3 regions of the Peribacillus sp. Hz7 genome follow, and region 3 is predicted to be linked to each of the others. Evidence: riboswitches for the same ligand, from Rfam matches in the RefSeq annotation. Region 3 holds a riboswitch; each other region holds the start of a gene.
The links. A riboswitch is a leader RNA that binds a small molecule or an ion and turns the genes downstream of it on or off. The one in region 3 is predicted to bind thiamine pyrophosphate.

Region 1: another riboswitch for thiamine pyrophosphate. It lies ahead of thiC (phosphomethylpyrimidine synthase ThiC); the one in region 3 lies ahead of thiM (hydroxyethylthiazole kinase).
Region 2: another riboswitch for thiamine pyrophosphate. It lies ahead of ACE199_RS04420 (LuxE/PaaK family acyltransferase); the one in region 3 lies ahead of thiM (hydroxyethylthiazole kinase).

The regions. Positions count from the first base shown of each region.
Region 1 is NZ_JBHHJV010000011.1:61,444-69,645, reverse strand. Features, by position in the region: gene ACE199_RS15245 (AfsR/SARP family transcriptional regulator) at 1-182, shown strand, start outside; gene ACE199_RS15240 (substrate-binding domain-containing protein) at 312-1,520, shown strand; gene ACE199_RS15235 (ABC transporter ATP-binding protein) at 1,615-2,385, shown strand; gene ACE199_RS15230 (ABC transporter ATP-binding protein) at 2,363-3,070, shown strand; gene ACE199_RS15225 (branched-chain amino acid ABC transporter permease) at 3,081-3,941, shown strand; gene ACE199_RS15220 (branched-chain amino acid ABC transporter permease) at 3,946-4,953, shown strand; gene ACE199_RS15215 (hypothetical protein) at 4,955-5,134, shown strand; gene phaZ (intracellular short-chain-length polyhydroxyalkanoate depolymerase) at 5,189-6,082, shown strand; TPP riboswitch at 6,150-6,264, shown strand; gene thiC (phosphomethylpyrimidine synthase ThiC) at 6,385-8,118, shown strand.
Region 2 is NZ_JBHHJV010000002.1:176,794-184,995, forward strand. Features, by position in the region: gene ACE199_RS04395 (SDR family oxidoreductase) at 1-332, opposite strand, end outside; gene ACE199_RS04400 (ABC transporter substrate-binding protein) at 345-1,361, opposite strand; gene ACE199_RS04405 (ABC transporter permease) at 1,358-2,113, opposite strand; gene ACE199_RS04410 (ABC transporter ATP-binding protein) at 2,110-2,856, opposite strand; gene ACE199_RS04415 (acyl-CoA reductase) at 2,868-4,319, opposite strand; gene ACE199_RS04420 (LuxE/PaaK family acyltransferase) at 4,316-5,404, opposite strand; TPP riboswitch at 5,489-5,598, opposite strand; gene ACE199_RS04425 (glutamate-5-semialdehyde dehydrogenase) at 5,705-6,952, opposite strand; gene proB (glutamate 5-kinase) at 6,974-8,062, opposite strand.
Region 3 is NZ_JBHHJV010000002.1:25,715-33,916, reverse strand. Features, by position in the region: gene ACE199_RS03775 (MFS transporter) at 1-455, shown strand, start outside; gene thiD (bifunctional hydroxymethylpyrimidine kinase/phosphomethylpyrimidine kinase) at 522-1,310, opposite strand; gene thiE (thiamine phosphate synthase) at 1,327-1,977, opposite strand; gene thiM (hydroxyethylthiazole kinase) at 1,964-2,782, opposite strand; TPP riboswitch at 2,875-2,985, opposite strand; gene ACE199_RS03755 (CoA transferase subunit A) at 3,395-4,108, shown strand; gene ACE199_RS03750 (3-oxoacid CoA-transferase subunit B) at 4,075-4,740, shown strand; gene ACE199_RS03745 (peptidase) at 4,755-6,029, shown strand; gene ablB (putative beta-lysine N-acetyltransferase) at 6,104-6,952, shown strand; gene ACE199_RS03735 (sigma-54 interaction domain-containing protein) at 7,036-8,202, shown strand, end outside.

The DNA.
Region 1 (8,202 bases), on a different contig from region 3:
GTCTCTTAATGTATTGTTATTATATGCATAACAATCGTCCGCAAAGTTTAAAATGGTACAAAAAGTGCTGTGATGTGCTGCAAGAAGAAATCGGTGTCGAACCACTTGCTGCTACAAAAGAAATGTATAAGATGATTATGGAAGCAACAGATATCACCTTATCCGAAAATGACTCAATCTAAGCTGAATGAGGGAAGCCTCGATTCAGCTTTTTTATTCGCTCCCGATTTTGTAACTCCTTTGTAACTCCCTTTTTTTAAGATGATATCAAGCAGGAATGGATTTCATTTTTTAAAATAGGAGGAAAACGAATGAGGAAAATGAAAGGTGCTTTGTTTGTAGTTTTACTTATGATGGTCTTTACATCAGCTTGTAGCTCTGGCTCTTCATCCTCGGAGCAATCATCTAAAGAAGGAACAATCAAAATTGGTGTGCTTGCTTCGATGACAGGGGCACTTGAATCATATGGTAAGCAAACAACGAGAGGGTTTGAGCTAGGGCTTGATTATGCAACGGATGGAACGCGAGAAATCGATGGGCGAAAAATTGAATTCATTATAGAAGATACAGAAACGAAAGCAGAAGTAGCTGTACAAAAAGCAACGAAACTACTTGAAGAGGATCAAGTAGATTTTTTAGTGGGATCATCTAGTTCTGTTGATACGCTAGCTGTTGTACCGCTTGCAGAAGAATATAAAAAAATCTTCGTTGTAGAACCGGCTGTTGCAGATAGTATTACTGGTTCAGAGTTCAATAAATACGTGTTTAGAACAGCGCGAAACTCCTCACAAGATGCTGTAGCAGGAGCAGCAGCGATTGCTAAAAAAGGAGTGAAAATCGCTACGTTTGCACCAGATAACAGCTTCGGGCATGATGGAATAACTGCATTTAAGGAAGCGGCAGAAAAATTGGGAGCAACCATTACTCATGAAGAATTTGCCGATCCGGCTGGAACAGATTTTACTTCCAATATCCAAAAAATTATCAATGCTAAACCAGATTATTTATTTGTTGTGTGGGCGGGAGCTAATTCTCCCTGGAATCAAATCGCTGATATGAAAGTACAAGACAAAGGAATTACCATTTCGACTGGTGCTCCGGATATTGCCGCGTTAAAAACAATGAAGCCATTAGTAGGAATGGAAGGGTTTAGCGTATACTATCATGATCTGCCAAACAATGAAGTCAATGATTGGTTAGTAAAGGAGCATAAAGATCGTTTTAATGGTGAGCTTCCTGATTTGTTTACACCAGGTGGGATGAGTGCGGCTATTTCGATTGTCGAAGCTTTGAAGAAAGCAGAGAATAGTACGGATTCTGATAAGCTGATTGAGGCTATGGAAGGAATGAGTTTTGAAACACCGAAAGGCACGATGACTTTCCGTAAAGAAGATCATCAAGCCCTTCAAACTCTTTATTCTATTAAACTCGAGAATAAGAAGGGCGTGGATTATCCAGTGCCTGTTTTAATTAGAGAATTAAGTCCTGAAGAAACAGCGCCACCAATTCGGAATAAGTAAATGTAGTTGCACTCCCCTTACGCCTTTGGACCAGACTGTGAAGGTGTAGGGGGGGTTTTTAAATAGAACATCTTAAAAAGGATGGTGAGTGAGCGTGGCGATTCTTGAAACGAAAAATCTCGGTATTACATTTGGAGCACACCAAGCTGTACAGGATGTTAATTTTTCGATTGAGAAAAATGAATTTAAATCGATTATCGGTCCAAATGGAGCGGGGAAAACGACCTTGTTCAATCTCTTAAGTGGACAATTGAAGCCAACAAAAGGAGAAATATATCTGAAGGGTCAACAAATAACGAAGCGCTCTGTCGTTGAACGAACACGATTAGGAATAGGACGTTCTTTTCAGATTACCAATGTTTTCCCTAATTTAACTGTATTAGAAAATGTAAGATTGGCTGTCCAGTCCCAAGCTAAATTGCGCTATCAAGCTTTTACGCATTATCGCAGCTATCAAAAATTTGAAGAAAAAGCGTTACATTGGCTGCATGTAGCTCTACTAGATCATAAAGAAAACACATTAGCCATTAATCTTGCTCATGGAGAGAAACGAAAGCTAGAAATGGCCATGTTGCTTGCACTTGAACCAGAGTTACTCTTATTAGATGAACCGACAGCAGGAATGTCGTTGGAAGATGTACCAGCTATTCTGCAAGTGATTAAAAAAATTAAAGAAGAAGGAGATAAAACGATTTTATTGATTGAACACAAAATGGATATGATTATGGATTTGTCCGATCGAATTATGGTGTTATTTAATGGGAAACTTCTCGCGGAAGGAACACCGAGGGAAATTATGGACAATGAAATGGTGCAGTCCGCTTATTTAGGAGGTTTGTACGATGAATTCACTTCTCAGTCTTAAAAATGTTGAAACGTATATTGACCAATATCATATTCTTCAAGATATTTCATTTGAAGTACCAGCTGGAGAAGTAACGGTGCTATTAGGTAGAAATGGAGCGGGCAAGACGACAACTTTACGAACGATTATGGGCTTAAATCCACCGACAAAGGGAGAGGTAGCCTTTAAAGGAGCAATCATGAACGGGTTGCCTCCACATGACATTGCCAATAGAGGGATTGGGTATGTGCCAGAAGACCAAGGAATCTTTGGAGAGTTAACAGTTGAAGAAAATATGAAAGTAGCGATTAAAAAAGAAAGTGATGATGTGATGGAGAGAATGGAATGGATTCTTAATCTTTTTCCAGACTTAAAAACATTTTGGAAAAAGCCAGGCGGACTGCTAAGCGGCGGGCAAAAGCAAATGCTTTCTATTGCCAGAGCTTATGTCAATGAAACCGAATTGTTGCTGATTGACGAACCAAGTAAAGGCTTAGCACCGATTGTTGTGGAGAAAGTTATGCATTCTATTCAAGAAATGAAGCAAAAAACAACGATTATTCTAGTTGAACAAAACTTTTTGATGGCCAGTCAAATAGGAGACTCTTTTTATATTATTGACGACGGCAGAACAGTATTTAATGGACGGATGCAGCTTCTTCGTGAAGATGAAAGTCTTCGTCGGAAATACTTAGGAATCGCTTAGGGGGCATAATATGGAGCTATTCATTAATTTAACGATTAATGGTCTTGCAACAGGAATGTTAATTTTCCTTCTAGCTGCAGGTTTAACATTAATTTTCGGTTTAATGAGTGTTTTGAATTTTGCTCATGGGGGCCTTTTTGCTTGGGGAGCATATGCCGGTGTCTGGCTGTATCTATTAACAAATAGTTTTATAGCAGGAATAATAGGAGCTATTTTCATGGGTATCATTCTCGGTTTTATAACGGAAAAGTGGATTATTCAGCCTGTGTATGGAAATCATGTTCAGCAAATATTGATTACACTCGGTTTTATGATTGTTCTCTCGGAATTTTTGAAAGTAATCTGGGGACCTAATCAAATTGCTGTTACACCTCCAGCCTATTTAACAGGAAGCTGGGAAATCGGGAATATTTTAATTATTAAATATCGAGCTTTTATTATTGTGGTCGGCTTCCTCATGTACGCCTTGATTTATTATATGTTAAAACATACGAAGATCGGGCTGATTGTGCGTGCAGGAGTGATTAATAAAGAAATGGTTCAGTCATTAGGTATTAATATTAAGCGGATCTTTTTATATGTGTTTATGGCTGGAGCGGCTATGGCAGCATTAAGCGGCATGTTGATTGCTCCATATGCGGGAGTGATTCATGGAAATATGGGGATGGAATATGCGATTCTTGCTTTTATCGTCGTTGTCATTGGCGGGATGGGGAATATTACAGGTTCCATCTTAGCAGCTACGCTTGTTGGACTTATTGGTTCCTTTATGGCTTATTATGTCCCAGAGCTTTCGCTAGCCGTTAATATGCTGATTATGGCTGTTGTTTTACTAGTTAGGCCGCAAGGATTGTTTGCGCTAAAGGGGTGATGAGGTGAGAAGGAATAGATTTACTGATAAAGAGTCTCTGCTATTTTTGATTATAGGTATCGCTTTATTCGTATTTCCGTTTATTTATGAAGATCGAAGCATGTTAATCCTTTTTACACAAATTTTTATCTTTGCGATTTTTGCGATGAGCTATGATATTTTACTTGGTTTTACCGGCATTGTTTCTTTTGGGCATGCAATGTTTTTTGGCATTGGAGCTTACTGTGTGAGCGTTATGTTAAAGCATTATGAACCAACGATGCTTCTTGTTACTGGGGCGATTATTTTGGGTGTTTTGTTTTCTTTAATCATCAGTTTTGTTGTAGGGTTGATGACGCTTCGTTTAAAAAGTCATTATTATGCGATGTTGACGCTGGCTCTTGCTGGTCTATTTCTTGTCGCTGCAGAAAAATGGAGGACCCTTACGTATGGAAATGATGGATTTACGTTTCGAGTTCCTGAGTTTTTCCATAATCGACTTCACTTTTATCTTGTTTGTCTTGTGCTGATGATCATTGTCTATTTTGGATTAAAACGATTTATCCAGTCTCCATTAGGAAGAATATTGCTAGCTATTAAGGATAATGAACAACGGGCAGAATCGCTTGGCTATCAAGTTTTGCATTATAAAATCATTGCTAGTATCGTAGCTGGCGGAATTGCGAGTTTAAGTGGTTCTTTATATGCGTTATCGCTGCGTTTTGTCAATACGAGTGTATTTACGATGGACATTACGCTGGATGCTTTATTAATGACGATTATTGGTGGAGTGGGTACACTAATCGGCCCTGTTTTAGGGGCGGCTATTATTGAATTGGCTCACCATTGGCTGACAGGACTTGCAAAGGTGCATTGGATTTTTGAGCGTTGGCTTATTTTGTTTGGCATTGTGTATATCCTTGCAGTAATGTTCTTTCCAAATGGGATTGTCGGTAGTGTCCGAAAGCTTGTTGCAAAAAAAGGAAAGAAGGAAGATGTGTCGACTTCAGAGAATATAGTGAAGGAGGGGTGAGATGAGCGGGCAAACAATCGTTTCATTTATCTTTCGCTTCCATCTCGCAAACACGGAAACGTTGACAGAAGAGAAGCAGTGGAGGATTAAAGTGACTCATATTCAAGACGATGATGAAATGACCTTCGAAAATCTAGATGATGCCGTAAATTTTGTAAGACAATCTCTTACGAAACGATAGAGAAAAGAAGTCGAGGGGGGTATTTAGCAAATAGTAGATGAGGAGATGAAGTGAATGAATAAAGTGGGAGTGGAACTGAAAAGAACGACTTTAGCAAATGGAGAAACATTAGGATACCGTGAAAGGGCAGGCGGAGATAAAGTGTTACTTCTTGTTCATGGAAATATGACCTCTTCTAAGCATTGGGATCTTTTAATTGATGTTATTCCTTCCTCTTATAAAATATTAGCTGTGGATTTACGAGGTTTCGGTCATTCGACGTATATACGTTCGGTTGAAAGCATCAAAGATTTTTCAGATGATCTCAAACTGTTTGTTGATCAGTTACAGCTGTCCAAGTTTAGTATGATTGGCTGGTCGACTGGTGGTGCAGTTGCAATGCAGTTTTGTGCGGATTATCCAGGGCTATGCGAGCAATTAATTTTATTAGCCTCTGTTTCAACGAGGGGCTATCCAACGTTTGGAAGCCCGGACTTGACGAAGCGACTGCAAACACAGGAAGAAGTCAGAAATGATGCTAAGACAATGACTGTACAACAAGCGTATGATACGAATAATCGAGACTTTTTGAAGTCTGTGTGGAATACTTTAATTTATACAAAGAAGCAGCCTGATGACAGGAAGTATGAGGAATATGTGGACGATATGCTTACACAGCGCAATCTTGCTGAAGTCTATCATACTTTAAATATTTTTAATATAAGTGATCAACATAATGGATTGCTTCAAGGTAGAAATCAAGTGAGGGATATTCAAATACCTGTCCTTATATTACGAGGAAGTGATGATTTAGTGATTTCTAAACAAATGGCCGATGAAATCATGGAAGATTTTCATGGCCGAGCGGTTTTTAAAGAATTGGCGGCTTGTGGTCATTCTCCATTAATCGATAATCTGGATTTGTTATGTAATGAAATTGTTCAGTTTTTAGACAATAAGGCTCAATAGACAAAATTTCCAATATTCTCTTTACATGTCTATGAATTTATTTTATAGTGTAGTAGAAAAGTTAATATTTTCATACTAGGGGTGTCCAATAAGTTGGGCTGAGAGAGAGACACGATAAAGTTTCTTAACCCTCAGGACCTGATCTGGCTCATACCAGCGTGGGGAAGTTGCTATCTGCTTTTTTTAATGGCTTTGTGCCGTTTAAAAAACTGACTACTACCGGGTTCTGTTTATACAGATCCCGGTTTTTTCATGCCGCTTGGGAATCAGATTTCGTCCTATAACTAAAGGAGGAATTGATGATGAGTGAACAAAAGAACGTCGTAATGACAAGTTTTCCAGCTAGTAAAAAAGTATTTGTAGAAGGATCACAACCAAGTATAAGGGTTCCTTTCCGTGAGATTGAACAGTCTCCAACTGTGACAGCGCGAGGGGAAGAAGTAAATCCGCCTATCCGTGTCTATGATACGAGTGGTCCCTATACGGATCCACAAGTGAAGATTGATATTGAAAAAGGTCTACCATCTGTACGGAGCGAATGGATTCGTGATCGTGAAGATACCGAGGAATATATCGGGCGTGAAATAAAGCCTGAAGACAATGGCTATAAAAATATCGATCAAGGAAAAGAATTTGTATTTCCTGGATTAAAAAGAAAGCCGCTTCGTGCAAAAAAAGGAAAAAATGTGACACAAATGCATTATGCGCGTCAAGGAATCATTACACCTGAAATGGAATACATTGCGCTACGAGAAAATATGGACGCTGAATTTGTTCGTAAAGAAGTAGCGGAAGGTCGAGCAATTATTCCTTCTAACATTAATCACCCAGAAAGTGAACCAATGATTATTGGCCGCAATTTTTTAGTGAAAATCAATGCCAATATCGGTAACTCTGCAGTGACTTCGTCGATTGATGAAGAAGTGGAAAAAATGACGTGGGCTATTCGCTGGGGAGCCGATACAATGATGGATCTCTCTACAGGGAAAAACATTCATACAACACGAGAATGGATTATTCGCAACTGCCCAGTTCCGGTGGGAACAGTCCCAATTTATCAGGCGCTTGAAAAAGTGAATGGTATTGCTGAAGATTTAACATGGGAAGTGTTCCGAGATACATTAATTGAACAAGCGGAACAAGGGGTGGATTACTTTACGATTCATGCGGGAGTACGCCTTCCATATATTCCACTAACAGCGAAACGCACGACTGGCATTGTATCTCGGGGCGGCTCGATTATGGCGCAATGGTGTTTAGCTCATCATCAAGAAAGCTTCTTATATACACATTTTGAAGAAATATGTGAAATTATGAAAGCATACGATGTTGCTTTTTCATTAGGAGATGGGCTTCGTCCGGGTTCGATTGCTGATGCGAATGATGATGCCCAATTTGCAGAGCTCGAAACGCTCGGTGAATTAACGAAAATTGCCTGGAAACATGATGTGCAAGTGATGATTGAAGGACCAGGTCATGTACCGATGCATAAAATTAAAGAAAATATGGATAAGCAATTAGATATTTGTATGGAAGCGCCGTTCTATACGCTTGGGCCATTAACGACTGACATTGCACCAGGCTATGATCATATTACGTCAGCCATTGGCGCAGCGATGATTGCTTCATACGGAACAGCGATGCTTTGCTATGTAACACCGAAAGAACATTTAGGCTTACCAAATAAAGACGATGTGCGCGATGGGGTTATTACGTATAAAATTGCCGCTCATGCAGCCGATCTTGCAAAAGGACATCCTGGAGCAGAACTTCGCGATAACGCTCTTTCAAAAGCACGATTTGAATTCCGTTGGCGTGATCAATTTAATTTATCACTCGATCCAGAGCGAGCGATGGAATACCATGATGAAACACTGCCAGCAGAAGGAGCTAAAACCGCTCATTTCTGTTCAATGTGCGGCCCGAAATTTTGCAGCATGAAGATTTCTCATAACATTCGTGATATGGAAGTAGATAAAGCGCTAGAAGAGAAAGCGGAGGAATTCCGTCAGAGTGGTTCAAAGATTTATCAATAATAGCATCAGTAAGCTCCTTTCTTTTGAAGGGAGCTTGTTTTTTTATAATGAATCGTTTCATAGATTTGGATCAATTTGTCGATT
Region 2 (8,202 bases), 150 kb from region 3:
CATGTGAGCTGCCAAGCCATTTTTCGTTGTTCAGGATCAAAGACATAAGGTTTAAATGCATTATTCACAACAACATCTAACCGTCCCGTTTCAAGTACAATTTGCTCAATCATCGACTGCACAGCCTCTTCGGACGTAACATCTGCTTGAATTGCCCAAGCGTCTCCTCCAACTTCGATACAAGCTGACACAATTTGTTCAGCTGCTTCAACATTTTTCAAATAATTGACGATAACGAAGGCCCCTTCTCTTGCAAATTCAAGGGCAATCGCCGCTCCAATTCCTCGGCTGGAGCCCGTAACAAGAACGACTTTCCCGCTAAATTTCCCCATATATGTTCTCCTTTATTTTTTAGGAAGTAATGTATCAACTACTACCTCATCCATATTGAGCTTTTCTTTAATCAATCCTAATTTTTGATACGTATCCGCACCATCCTGCAAGATATCCGCATCAAGTGCTCCTAAACCATGTTGATCTGTTTCAGGAGATACACTAGAAGCATTACGCAGTTTAATAATCTCTAAGTTTTGTTGCTCATCTTTCCCATCGATTGCATAGGTTTTAGCCAAAGCAGCCGCTTCTTCCGGACTTTCAATCATCCATTGTGCACTGTTACGATAAGCTTCTAAGAAATCCTTCAATTCTTGCTGCTTTTCTTGATATGTTTTCTCTGTTACAACAAATACATCACTCGGTACATTTAAATAGTCTTTCACATTCATCACATTGACTTCCTCTAAACCTTTTGCTTGTCCAACAACTAACCCTGTATCAGTCGCGGCTGTTGCATCCACTTGCCCTTGCATTAATGGGGCAAAGTTTAAAAGACCTGTCTCAACAATTTTCACATCATTTTCTGAAAGACCAACCTGATGTAATAACACTAATAAGTTTTGACGTGTTCCGCTTGATAGACTATAAACACCGATTGTTTTTCCTTTTAAATCTTCCGGTTTGTTAATATTAGCTTCCTTTAGTGATACGATGTTAAATACATTTTGCGGATAAATATTGTAAATAACTTTTAGCTTTTCACCTTTATCTAATGCGAAAAATAGTGAACCTGGATCAGTAAAAGCGATATCTGCTTTCCCAGATAAAATATTTTTAATCGCATCGCCGCCGCCTGCACCAGGAATAACAGTTACATCTAGGCCTTTATCTTTAAAGAAATGCTTCTTCTCATCGACTAATAGATTCGTTTGTTCTGTAAGTGGCTTACTCCAGTTCGCTACTCGAATCGTTTGGACGTCTGTTGAATCAGATTTCGCTGTTTCCTTATTTTCATCCTTTGCACCACATGCTGACATCAATACGGTCATACATAATAAAATCGTGACTAACCATCTATTTTTCATTTTCTATTCTCCTTCATATATTTCTTTAGTACAGTAACTTCTAATACATAAATCAATTGATATAAAACCATGCCCATTACAGTTAATAAAATTAACACAGCAAACATTAACGGCGTATCCATCATCCCTTGCGACGCGACGATGAGCGCTCCTAATCCATCGCTTCCCCCAATAAACTCGCCAACAACAGCCCCTACTACGGCTAATACAACCGCCACTCGAAGTCCGGCTAGAATCCCTGGCAGGCCATTAGGAATTTTTAAATGAATTAAGGTTTGCCAGCGTGTTGCTCGAAGCATATGAAATAATTCTTGTTTTTGTTTATTCGTAGACTGAATCGCTGTAATCGTATTCTCCAATAATGGAAAAAAACAAATCAGGGCAGTGATTATGACTTTCGATGTCATGCCAAAACCAAACCATAGAATAAATAAAGGGGCCAAAGCAAGCTTAGGAACAGCTTGGCTCGCAATGATATAAGGGGAAAGAAGCTTTCTTAAAAATTCAATCTCACCCATAATTACCCCAACGATAAATCCCCCGACACAGCCAATTACCAAACCTAGCAACACTTCTGATAGTGTTCGCAAAATATGTGGAATAAAGTATCCACTTTGCAGACCATCTACTAAAGTCGCAACAATAACCGTAGGAGCCGGCAAAACAAGCTCTGACATAAAGCTTGCACTATATTCCCAAATGATGAGGAACATAATAAATAATAGAATTGAGTATAAAGGGAGACTTTTCATCGCTTATTTCCTCCCAATACATGTCGTAACGTCAGGCACAACTCATTAAAATACGGCGCGTATTTCATTTCTACATTTCTCTCTTTTTCTAATTTTACAGCAGTATCAAAAATGATTTGACCTTGATCTATGACTGCAATCCGATCTGACAAATACACGGCTTCTGCGATATCATGCGTAATAAAAAGAACCGTTGTATGATGAAGCTTACAAATTTTCAACAAATCATCCTGTAGTTCTTCTCTTGTAATAGCATCCAGAGCGGCAAATGGTTCATCTAAAAACAGCATCGCTGGTTTTTGAATCAACGCTCTCGCAATAGCAACACGACTTTGTTGTCCTCCAGATAATTGGGTAGGATAACGATCCAAATAAGTCTTTAAACCAACCATCTCTAATACTTCTAACCCATACTGTCGATCTTGTTCCGTAATCTTTCTTTTCAGCGAAATCGGAAGCAACACATTTTCTAGCACTGTTTTCCATTCTAATAAGGTAGGAGATTGGAACACAAAACCACATTCATCCAACGGCTCTATTACTTCTTTTCCTTTCAAACGAATCATTCCTGAATGAGATGGAAGCAAGCCCGCTGCAAGCTTTAATAACGTTGTCTTTCCACAGCCGCTTTTCCCTAGAAAGCAATGAAACTCCCCTTCTTCAATAGACCAGTTCACTCCATGTAACACAGCTGTCTTCTCTTGATAACTATAAGTCAAATCCTCGATTGTTAAAAAACTCATCTGCTAACCTCCTAATCTGCATAAGGAGCCAACTCTTCACTTAATTGTTCAGCTGAAGCTTCGATATCAATCATATTAATTAAATCCAGTACATTAAAGCGGCCATCATGATGCCATCCAGCTTCTGGAGATGTCATATTTCCCAATGCCGTCATTCGAGTCACACCAACACTCCCTAGTAGACGAGACCATTGAAACAATTCAGACGGACTAGCGGCGATTCCAACCGTTTGCAAGTAATCTCGATGCATGAGAAGGCCTTCCGTCACCTCTTCTATGTGATCAAACCCTTTCACTTTTACGACACGATTTAAACTGCTTGGTGTAAGGCTAAGATTGGAATCTTCAAAAACAACAGTCCAGTCATTTTGGTTATTGCCTAATACTTCATTATTTGGATTCGAGAACAGGTTCATTTCTTCTTTATTTTTCCAAGCAGCCATCTCCATCGATTCGGTCATTGACAGTTTTCTTCTCGGAAACCTTCTATTAAACGCCTCTAGTTCATGACCTATATATCTAGCAAATTCTTTTGGAGAAACATTTCCTCCTTTTTGTACATAGAAAACATGCGGAGAATAACAGCCTTGTTGGTCATAGCGCATCACATCCAAAGCAGCCAAATGGGCCGTCCGCAAAGCTTTAAAAGAATCCAGAGACGCCTTTGAAACAATCCCAAAACTTAGCTTGTGTCCAAATGGTAAAAACCTTTTAGTGATTGGAATCCGACTTCGTAAAGCTTCCATCGCTTCATTGCCCCCATACCCGACAACAATATCTGTTTGCTGAAAAATAAAGCGTTCTCTCTCCTCTTCGCCACCCTTCCACCAAAGAACGGCAAAGCAATCTGCTAATCTTGGTTCTATTTCCACTAAAAGCTTAGCGAACCAGCCGGCAAATAATGGCTCAGTACTCGATACCTTCCCGATATTCCCTGCTTTCACTAACAAACTAGATATAAAGCTCCATAAAGGAAGACCAGGCACATTCCCTGACCAAATATGCGTAATTAAATCAGGACTAAAAGCCTTCGAAAATCCCCCTTTTACTCTCGGTTGAAAATCATCTAACAACAATGGATTTCCTAAATCTTCAACAAGAAAACGCTGCAGTTCATGTTTTCGAAACGTTTTTAAATAAGAAGTCAAACCAAGTCTTATCATTTCTTCATCATAGCCTGTTACAATGGGCAATACTTTCTCAGCTTTTTGTCGATAAAATGAATCACGATCTAGAAGTCTATGAATCGCTTCATCAATGATATTCATTAACTCATTAACAGAAAAAGATTTTAACACCTTACGACTGCTATGCTTAATCTTGTCAATTAACCTGTTCATTTGTTCATTTGTAAGAATCGGAATCTCCACTTCTATTGTTTCCTGATTTCTTTCGAATAGAAGCACCTTTGTCTCAAATGATTCTTCTCCTATATTCGGAATATATCCAGCGATTTCTCTCATTTCTCCAGTCCCTTTGAAGCCTTTAAAAATTCTGCCATCGCTAGCGAACAGCCCTTTGCTTCTGTTCCTTCCACTCTTCCTAATAAAAGAAAACCGCCTTCCACTTCAACACCAACATCTTCTGTTAAAATCGTAGAAACAGAATTCATATTAGCAAGATCGCAATGAACAATAACGCCGCGTTCTCCTTTTGCTACTTCTTCACCTGTTAACGGATTTACCACTCGCGTTTTAATCCAACTTGGTCCTGACTTAACAGCAGGCACAGATTGATTTCCATCGTCATACAGCTGTGTACTCAGCTCGGTCATGCCGTACATATTGATACACGCTGAACGATTGACTCCTAAATATGTAGAAAGCAACTGATAAAACTCATCCAACTCTAATTCTTTAGATTGTTTTTTAAAGCCGCCCGTATCAAGAATTTTACTTCCTTTTGGTAGAGTAAAAGTTTGATTCCCACGCTCTAGTTCTTCTAAAAGGTGAACAAAGCTATAACTTGCACCTAAAAGAGCATAAGGTTCTCCAATTGCTTCAGCATTCCTCAGCTCTTTCTGTAAGCCTTCCACATCAAGCTCGTGATTTTGTATAAAATAACGGCTATCCTCTGTCCCAAATCTTTCTTTTGCGAGTTTTAAATAACGAGCTAAAGAAGAATTAGGCATCTCCTGTTCTGTTGGAAATAAGATTCCCATCCGAATCTTATCGGTATTTCCCATAAATCTTTCTTGAAAATTTTTAATCATCGACCTATCAAATATGTCTAATGTTGGATGATAATGTTTACCTCTAATTCCTTGTGTTGTACCACTTGTCATATAAACCGCTTCCGCTTGCTCCGGATCACAGCAGCTCAAAGTAACATCTTTAAAAGCATTAATCGGTACTGGCGGGATGTCTCTCCAAGTTTTCACAGTACGCGGTGTTTTTCCTTTTTGAGAACAAAAAGTTCGATAAGGAATGTTATATTGATAGTGATAGCGAAATAATTGTAAAGCCTGCTGATTAAAATCTTCCTCAGAAGATTCATTACGATTGATAAATTGAACTGTCGATTCAATCATTTCTTTTTGAGTCATCATGTTTACCCATTCCTTTCAATGTAGCCATTTATTTTCTAATAACGCAAAAAAGCACTTTGCGTACGCAAAGTGCAAAAATACAGAGTAATCCCCTTATCACTTCCCTACGCTGGCATGACCCAACAGGTTCAAACGGTCTACGGTAGATTAACCGTACTCTCAGCCTGATTCCACAGACTCCCGATATCATCTATTTTTATACAAAGAATACCCTTTCTTTTTGCAAAATGCAATCACAAAAAAACCTGTACCAGAAGTAGCGTACAGGTTTTCACTCAATCTCGTTCATCAACTATCTACTTATCCACGAATTTGTCCTTGTCCATAAATAAAATATTTAGTAGATGTTAAAGCAGGTAATCCCATTGGTCCACGCGCATGAAGCTTTTGCGTACTAATCCCAATTTCAGCACCGTAACCGAATTCAAAACCATCAGTAAAACGGGTAGAAGCATTATGATAAACAGCGGCTGCATCGACTCCATTTAAGAAAATGGCTGCATTTTCCTCATTTGTTGTGATAATGGCTTCAGAATGATTCGTACCATATTGATTAATATGCTCAACAGCTTCTATAACATCCTTCACAATTTTCACACTCAATTTTAGCGCTAAATATTCCGTTGCCCAATCTTCTTCTGTTGCTTGCTTCGCCTCTGGAAAAGCAGTACAGACCGTTTGATCTCCGTATAGTTCAATTCCTTTACCGTGAAGAACTGCTAATAAGTCCGTCCCATTTTTAGTAAACCAGCTTTCATGAATGAGCAAACTTTCAATGGCATTACATACAGATGGACGCTGTGTCTTTCCATTGATTACAATATTTTCTGTCATCTCATAATCAGCTGATTCATCAATAAAAATATGACAGTTACCAGCGCCCGTTTCAAGAACAGGTACAGTCGATTCACGAACAACGGTATCAATTAAATTTTTGCCTCCACGTGGAATCAACACATCTAAATATTCATTCAAATGAAATAATTCTTTCGCTGTTTCACGGCTTGTATCTTCCATTAATTGAACCGCATCAACTGGTAAAGATGTTTGCGCCAATGCCTTATGAATCGACCCAACAAGCGCTTGATTAGAGTAGCTTGCAGATGAACTTCCTCGTAAAATAACCGCATTCCCTGTTTTTAATGATAATGTAGCCGCATCAATCGTTACATTTGGTCTCGCTTCATAAATCATACCAATCACACCGATTGGAACACGATTTTTTTTAATAAGCAAGCCGTTTTCTTTCTCAATGGTCTCTAAGCTTTCACCGACTGGATCCTTTAAGTCAATCAGTAAACGAATAGCCGCTGACATATCTTCAATACGCTTTTCGTTTAACATAATGCGATCTAGCGTTGATTCAGGCAGACCATTTTTCTTTCCTTGTTCTAAATCTTTTGCATTTTCACTTATTAAATAATCTTTATCTACTAATAATTGATCCGCAATTTTTGCTAATGCTTCATTTTTTTCTTCTGTCGTCTTCCCATTCATTTTATAACTTGCCGCTTTAGCCGCTTTTCCTCTTACAATAACTTCACTCATTACTAACTCCCCCTTTTTAATTTAGGCTTTCACCCATTTATCTCGATGAATCACTTCAATTGCTGACATCACAAGCTCGTCTGTCCGTTTTCCCATCGCTAGTTTCAGCTCATCGACAGAATAGAGAACTTCTCCTCGGCCAAGCAATCCACTTGAACCAAACACTTCAACAACGTCCCCTTTTTCAAAATCTCCTTGAATGTCATAAATACCGGCAGGCAATAAACTGCTGCCATTCAACATTAAGGCTGTTTCTGCGCCATCGTCAACGAAGATTTTCCCTGACACTTCCGAATGAATTGAAATCCACTGCTTATTATTATTTACGGTTGTAAGCACGTCATTTTCAATATACGTCCCGTCACCGTCACCCGCTAAAATTCGCAGAAGCTTATCACGGCCTTCTCCTTTACCAATAAAGACTTTTACACCTAAAGATAGTGCTGTTTTCGCAGCTAATAATTTCGATTGCATCCCGCCTGTCCCAACGTTTGAGCCGGCTCCTTCCGCTACTTGCAGCCAATCATCCGTTACCTCTGTTAAATAATCGATTCTCTTAGCATCCGGATTCGTCAACGGATTACAATCATATAAGCCGTTAATGTCCGTTAAAATAATAAGCTGATCGGCATGAATAAGCCCACTTACAAGAGCAGAAAGCATATCGTTATCCCCAAATGTTAATTCTTCAACAGACACTGTATCATTTTCGTTAATGATTGGTAAAATGCCGCGTTCAATTAATTCTGATAAAGTCGCATGGGCATTTTTATAACGGTCTTTTTTTGAAAAGTCGGTTCTTGTTAATAAAATTTGGGCGGCATTAATGCCAAACTGCCCTAATTGCTGCATATACGATTGAATCAATAAACTTTGACCGACAGCTGCAGCTGCTTGTTTCCCTTTTAACGTAACCGGACGTGATGGGTAACCTAGCTTACGAAATCCGGTAGCAACGGCACCAGATGATACAAGAATCACGTCATGCCCTTCTTTTCGCAATGCCGCAACTGCTTGAATATGATCTAAAAATTTAAATTGATCAATTTCCCCCTTGGAGTTCGTTAACGAACTGCTTCCGATTTTGACAACGATGCGCTTCTTTTCCATCCATACTTCCTCCAATATAATTTTCTAATATATTAGAAAACTCGCTTCCAACTTGTCTTTTAGTTAGAGGCGCAGTTACACTTCCTAAAATCAACAGCTACTTCAAGATCGCTTATCTAATCATTTATACATTCTAATCG
Region 3 (8,202 bases):
CTCGTTCGATGATCGGGTCAAGTATTGTTTTGCTCGTTGCAGGGGTAGGGATGCTAACTTTGGCAAATAAAGATACCTCCTTTTTATATTTATTTGTGTCTATGAGTTTAATTGGAATGGCTATAGGCATGGTTGGACCTGTAATAAGGAATGTAATTGTGTCAAAAGCAGATCCTTCTCGTCTTGGAGTTATTACTTTTACTTATATCACAATTGAAAATGTAGCATCTCGTGTAGGTGCTTCTTTCGCCATAGTGATGTTTGCGTTATTTGCTGCTGGAGGAAACTCAGTAGGCGCTCTTTCTACTACGGCACTTATACTAGCCGTTTTCTCAGCAATTTCTTTCATATTTCTTGTACTCATTCCAAAAAGGGTAGAGGGAATCCAAGGAGTAAATCGAGCATTGCAAACACATAAAGAGACGAATCTCGAAGAAGTAGATACAATAAGTTGATAATACAAGTAATAAACCCGATGCTTATAATCGGGTTTATTACTTGACTATGTTTGTTATAGAATCTTAGTTTGAAAGCCGATAACAATGATTCAGAGGACCATTTCCTTTTCCAAGATTCAGCTGATCCTGAAGAGCTCCAGTTAAATAGTCTTTCGCATACTGAATACTCATGTTGACATCGTGTCCATCGGCTAAGTTACAGGCAATGGCGGAAGAAAGAGTACAACCTGTTCCGTGTGTATTAGGATTTTCAATTTTAACACCTGTAAACCAGGTGAACTGGCCATTACTATACAGTAAGTCATCGGCACTATCTAGGAGATGGCCGCCTTTAATAAGGATATTGCCTTGATAATGCTTGGCTATTTGAATAGCGGCTTTTTGCATATCCTCTTTTGTTTCAATTTTCATCCCGCCGCATAGACATTCGGCTTCGGGAATATTTGGTGTAATCAGAGTTGCAAGCGGGAGAAGCTTTGTAATAAGAACATCCATTGCATCCTTACTTAATAATGGGCTGCCGCTTGTTGAAATCATGACAGGATCGACAACAATATGCTTCGGTTTGTATTCTTTTAGTTTTTCGACAATCACTTCAATAATGTGCGGGGAAGACACCATACCTATTTTCACACTGTCTGGAAAGATATCGTTCATAATGCTGTCTAGTTGTTGTCCTACAAACTCAGGTGTTGCCTCGAGTACACTATCTACTCCTGTTGTGTTTTGAGCAGTAAGCGCTGTAATAGCAGTCATCGCGTACATTTTGTGAGCGGTAATCGTTTTAATATCAGCTTGAATGCCTGCTCCGCCGCTGCTATCGGAACCAGCAATACTTAATACTTTTTTCATCATCCATCCCTCTAATCTAGTTATTTTCGTGATTGACTATTTGCTTTGAGAGAGCAAGCAGTTCCTGGCTTGCTTTTTTGATATCTTGTTTAGCAAAAATCGCTGAAACAACAGCAACTCCATCAATACCGCTGCCGCTTAGTTGTAAAATGTTTTTTTCATTAATTCCACCAATTGCAACGACAGGAATGGAAACACTTTGACAAATAGCCTCTAAAGTACGCAAGGGTAGTGCAGTAGCATCGAGTTTCGTTGAAGTCGTAAAAACAGCACCTACACCTACATAATCTGCTCCACCTTTTTCAGCTAGACGGGCTTGTTCAACGGTTTGAACCGATACACCAAGTATTTTGTCATCACCAATTATATTTCTTGCTGTTGATAGATCCATATCGTCTTGTCCAATGTGAATCCCATCAGCAGCGCATGCAATGGCGACTTCTACATTATCATTGATGACAAATGGAACGTTATAAGCGTCTGTTATTTTTTTTATTTGCTGTGCTTCTTTTAAAAAGTCCTCATAAGGTAGATTCTTTTCACGTAACTGAATAAATGTTGCCCCGCCTTGAATCGTTTGTTCTACTTGTTCAGCTAAAGACTGTTCTCCAAGCCAAGCTCTATCTGTTACGGCATACAAAAGCATAGATTGTTTATCTACTTTCAATTTTCATGCCCTCCTTTAATAGAGAAGAATCAAGTTTACTTACATAATCAATGAAGTGCGTTCTAAAGCTTGAAGTGCCTCCACCTGTAGCTATTGTTTTTTGATAAGCAAGTTCGCCGCTAAGTCCCATTGCACAGACAGCTGCGGCTGTGCTATCTATTAGTTGCTCTGGATTGGCTCCACAATAAGCACCGATTACAGCAGAGAGCATACAACCTGATCCGGTGATTTTCGACATCATTGGGTGCCCATTTTTAATGATGTACGCTTTTTCGTGGTGAACAACCAGGTCGGTAGCGCCTGTTGTAGCAATAACAGCACCTGTTCCAATGCTTAAATCTTTTGTAAGTTGAATAATTTCATTTATATTTTCATCTTCAATACTTTCAGCCGCATCGACACCTTTTGTTAATCCACTTCCTGCGTAAATCGTTTTAATTTCAGAAATATTGCCTCTAATAACGGAAAACTTCACTTCTTCTAGTAGTTTAAACGTCATATTTGTTCTTAGTTTAGAAGCACCAGCACCGACAGGGTCTAAAATAACAGGAAGACCGAGTTCATTTGCTTTTTTCCCTGCTTTAATCATCGAGAGAATGGTTCGTGCATTGAGCGTACCAATATTAAGGACGAGACTGCTGCAAATACTCGTAATTTCCTCTACTTCGGTTAAATCATCTGCCATAATAGGAGATCCGCCGCAGGCCAAGACAATATTAGCCACATCGTTGACCGTTACATAATTGGTAATATTATGTACTAAAGGTGTTTGCATAGCTACATTTTCTAAAATATTTTCAAACATATAGATACTCCTCCGTTGGTTGATTTATCTACTAACTAATTGAAATGAAAAAATGCGATATACCAAAAAGGTGCATCGCATTCATAGACTATCATTTATGACATTCGATTCCCTACGTTGGCATTATCCAAATCAGGTTAAAGGGTTAAAGCTACATTTCGCTTACTCTCAGCCCACATGTGCAAGCTCCCCTACTATTTACATTCTATCTATTATTTTAGCATATTTCTTGATATAGAGTACTCTTCTTTCATTAAATTAAGTTTTTCTCTATGCATCTTTTCTGAAAGATGTGTGAGCCAAAATTACGTTATCAATAATATTGTTTAATAAAGTGAGGGGTTCCTTCATCGATCACGGATGGTTAGTTGACCAATCGAATCTTTACTACAAAAGCGAGGCGACTGTTCAGTTTAGACAAGCATTTCATCTTATGACCTCGAGGGGCTAGGAGTCGTAGCTAGATGAGGGCAGTCGTCCCCCGCCTATCTTCTTTGTTTTCCCATACGCTTGAGGTGGGGGTCTTACTGCCCGTTAAGTGTGAGGGAAAAAATCTGTTAAAGTATTAGGATTTTTTCAGTAGTAGGCTCATATTCTAATAGGGGTGATGTGATGGTAGAAAATACGTTCGGGAAAATTTGTACATATGATCAAGTTAAGCCGTTATTTAAAGATAATCAATCCATTTTATTCGGTGGATTTGGCGGGGTCGGCACGCCGCCAGGGCTAGTAAATTTGATTTTAGAAACAAACGTTCAAAACTTACTTCTTATCGGCAATGATGCAGGATTTCCGAATATCGGAATAGGAAAAATTGTGACGGCAAAAAGGGCATGCAAAATGATAGTATCTCATATTGGCTCGAATCCAAACGCCGGTGCATTTATGCAGAATGGTGAACTAGAGATTGAGTTTTCGCCGCAAGGCACGCTTGTTGAACGAATTAGAGCAGGGGGGATGGGGCTTGGCGGGGTGTTAACAGATATCGGATTAGATGCAGAATTTGTTAATCAAGGGAAACAAGTAGTAGCACTAGATAACAAGAAGTATCTTGTTGAACCCGCATTAACGGCTGAAATTGCAATTGTGTATGCGAAACGATGTGACCCGTATGGCAATTTAGTGTTTGATAAAAGTGCCCGCAATACGAATCCTCTTATTGCAATGGCAGGAGCCATCACGATTGTTGAAGTAGATGAAATTGTACCGCTTGGTGCTTTAAATCCAGATCATATTGTGACTCCGGGGGCATTTGTTGATTATATCGTTCCATCGAAAGGAGTGGATTGGAAATGGGCATGGGAGATGGTATTCGACAAACATTAGCCAAACGTGCTGCTGAGGAAATTTCTGATGGTATGCTTGTCAATTTAGGGATTGGCATTCCATCACTCGTTCCAGATTATTTGCCCAAAAGTCATAACGTTATGTTTCATGCAGAGAATGGAATTGTTGGAATCAGCCATTCCCCGCCGTATGAAGAGGCGGATGAGCATTTATGTAACGCTGGAGGTTATCCGATTACGGTGAAAAGCGGGGCATCTTATTGTGATAGTGCTGTTGCATTTGGAATGATTCGACGCGGACTTGTTGATGTAACGATTTTAGGGGCGCTGCAAGTAAGTGAGGCAGGTGATTTAGCGAATTGGATTGTTCCGGGGAAAAGGGTTCCAGGGATGGGGGGCGCGATGGAACTCGCAGCAAAAGCGAACAAAGTGATTGTATTGATGAATCATACGGATAAAAACGGTCAATCGAAATTACTTAAAACATGCACGTTACCGTTAACGGCAAAAAGATGTGTCCATATGGTCATTACCGATTTAGGGGTTTTTTCGGTAAGGGACACAGGATTAATCTTAACTGATTTGTATGAACCATATACCGTAGAGGAAGTACGAAAGCGAACAGAAGCCTCATTTGATGTTGCCGAACAGCTCCGTATCCTACAAAAATAAGGAGTGTGATGTAAATGGCCTATCAGCAGCAAATCTCAACATGGTTACAAGAGCATCGAAAAAATGGGATTCAACTATTACAAAAGCTTGTTCAAGAGCCTAGTAAACGTTATCAGGAAGAAGGTGCCCAAGCCATCGTTGTTGAAAAATGCCGTGAATTGGGCTTAGCTATAGATTTATGGGAAATTGGTGATGAAACGTTACGCAGTCATCACCATTTTTATTGTGATCGTCATAATTTTCAAGGAAATCCAAATCTTGTTGCTGTTAAAAAGGGCAGAGGCGGTGGCAAATCTCTGATTTTAAATGGTCATATTGATGTTGTTCCAGAAGGAGATCATGCGCGTTGGGATGACGATCCGTATAGCGGGATTTTAAGAGAAAACAAAGTATACGGGCGAGGAACGACTGATATGAAAGGTGGAAATGTTGCTTTATTATTAGCTATTGAGGCAATTACGGCTTTAGATATTCCGTTAAAGGGTGATCTTATATTTCAAAGTGTGATTGAAGAAGAAAGTGGAGGTGCTGGTACATTAGCAGCGATTTTACGAGGGTATAAGGCAGATGGAGCCATTATCCCAGAGCCTACCAATTTAAAGTTGTTTCCTGTTCAACAAGGATCGATGTGGTTTCGACTCATTGTGAAAGGAAAGTCTGCCCATGGCGGTACAAGGTATGAAGGGGAGAGTTCGATTGATCTTATGACGAATGTTTTACATGAGATTAAAGAGCTAGAGAATGAACGCAATCAGCAATGGAAGCAGCATCCTCTTTATCAAAAAATACCGATTCCGATTCCCATTAATGTTGGAAAAATGGAAAGTGGGAATTGGCCATCTTCCGTTCCAGAGACAGCTATTGTCGAAGGACGATTTGGCATCGCCCCAACGGAAACGATGGAGGAAGCGAAAAACTCACTGGAGACGATGATTGAAAGGCTCAATCAAACAGATTCTTGGTTTCGCACAAAGCCAATAGAAATCGAATGGTTTGGAGCGAGGTGGCTTCCGGGAAGTATGGACCTAGAGCATGCCCTTTTAAAAACGGTTGCTTATGCTTTTCAGAACGTGCAAGGAGTGGAGCCGATTATTGAAGCATCACCATGGGGAACCGATGGCGGGTATTTATCAACAGTAGGAAACATTCCGACGTTAGTGTTTGGACCAGGAGAAACGAAGCTGGCGCATGATACGAATGAATATATTGAAGTCGATAAAATGATGGCCGCCGCTGAAATTATTGCGCTCACCATTCTAGAGTGGTGCGAAGTTGCAGAAAATGTGTAATGATATAGCAGAGGTTATGAGAATTTGATTCTTTAGTGAAAGAGAAGCTTTTGATAGGAAAAGAGGAAACAATCATGAATCTAGATATATTCGAAAAAAAAATCCAGAAACGGGGCTATTCCATTACTTTGACAATGGATCGGTTTAATAAGCGGGTGCGTGTAGAAGACTACCTTGGTCATTTCGCTAGCTGTGTAGAGGAAGCTCTTCTTGCAGTAGCTGAGATTTCTGCCGAAAAACTGATTTTTAAGATACGTAAGGAAAATATAATCGACTTAATGATGCATGGTTTTGTATATGAAGCAATGATTGATAAGTTTTATCTTGGCAGCGATTGTCATTTTCTTGTGAAATACTTTTCCGCCGAGAGAAGAGTGAATGAACATTGGATAAAAGAAGATGAAATCATTCAAAATGTAGCAGCGTTACCCAAGCATGTCACATTATCAAGCCCTCCGAGAGGATATGAAGTACGGAAGGCGACCGTAGCCGATGCTGTGATGCTTGCTGAGCTGTATCGGGCGGTATTTGAAGTGTATCCAACGCCGATGAATGATCCGGAATATATTCAAAAATGTATAAAAGGCGATACCGTTTTTTATGTGTATACGTATGAAGAGAAAATTATAAGTGCTGCTTCGGCTGAAATAAACCGTTTTTATCATAATGCGGAAATTACCGACTGTGCGACATTGCCCGAACATCGGCAGTTTGGCTTGATGAAGCATTTGATTGTCAAATTAGAAGAAGAGTTACTTGCCCAGGAAATATATTGCGTATATTCGATTGCTAGAGCGCTTTCATTTGGGATGAATGCTGCGCTTCATCAACAAGGCTATGAATACCGCGGGCGCCTTGCGAATAACTGTTATATTTTTGACAAGCTGGAGGACATGAATATGTGGGTAAAGTCCATTGTTTGAGTGCTGAAATATCGGCAGCTTTTTGACAAGTTTTCAGCATTTCTTCATATATATCTAGTAAGAACGTATGAAGGAGGGGGACCTTGTCAGCATCTTATTCAGAAAAAATTTTAGAAGCCATTTTGGCAAGTATTGATGAAGGTATTCATGTAATTGATTTAGAAGGGAATACCATTTTTTATAATGAAGTCGCTGCAGCGAATGATGGAATGAAAGTTTCTGAAGTACTGAACGTTCCATTACTGCAAGTCTTTCCATCGTTAACGGAAAAATCTTCTACGTTACTTCAGGTGATTCAAACAGGAAAACCAATTTATCACAAAGAGCAGTCTTATATGAATATTCATGGTAAAAAAATTGAAACGGTTAGCTCGACATTACCTATTTATGTCGATGATATGCTTATTGGTGCCGTTGAAATTGCGAAAGACTATTCAAGTTTAAAGGAGCTATCACAGCGATTAATAGATATTCAAGCAGCAGGAAAGCCCAAGAAAGCACAAGCGAATAGTACGGTATACACATTTTCCGATTTATTAACGAATAATCCTGATTTTCAACAAATTATTTCGCAAGGAAAAAAAGCGGCACAATCTTCCTCATCCATATTGGTGTATGGCGAAAGCGGGGTTGGGAAGGAGCTGTTTGTTCAAAGCATTCATCATGCTTCGCCTCGAAGAACGTCACCATTTATCGCACAAAATTGTGCCGCACTCCCAGAATCGCTGCTGGAATCTTTATTATTCGGTACAGCGAAAGGAAGCTATACAGGAGCTGTTGAACGACAAGGTTTATTTGAATTAGCGAATGGAGGAACGTTATTTTTAGATGAGCTTCAGTCGATGCCAATCGAATTACAAGCTAAGCTATTGCGCGTATTAGAAGATGGGGTTGTTCGGAGAATTGGAGGTACGAAAAGCACGGTTGTGGATGTACGTGTAATTGCAGCCATGAATGTTCCACCAAAGAAGGCCATTGAAGCGAGTCAGCTGCGACCGGATTTATATTACCGCCTAAATATATTAAGCTATGAACTACCGCCATTAAGAAAGCGCCCGGAAGATATTGTTCTTCTTAGTGAGCACTTTATCGAGGAGTTTAATCGAAAGCTCCGTCGCCATATTGAAGGAATAAGCAATGACGTACGTGATCTGTTATTGCACTATCACTGGCCTGGAAATGTACGCGAGTTAAAGCATGCAATTGAATATATGATTAATACAGCTGAGACGAAAGAGCTGACGATTGCA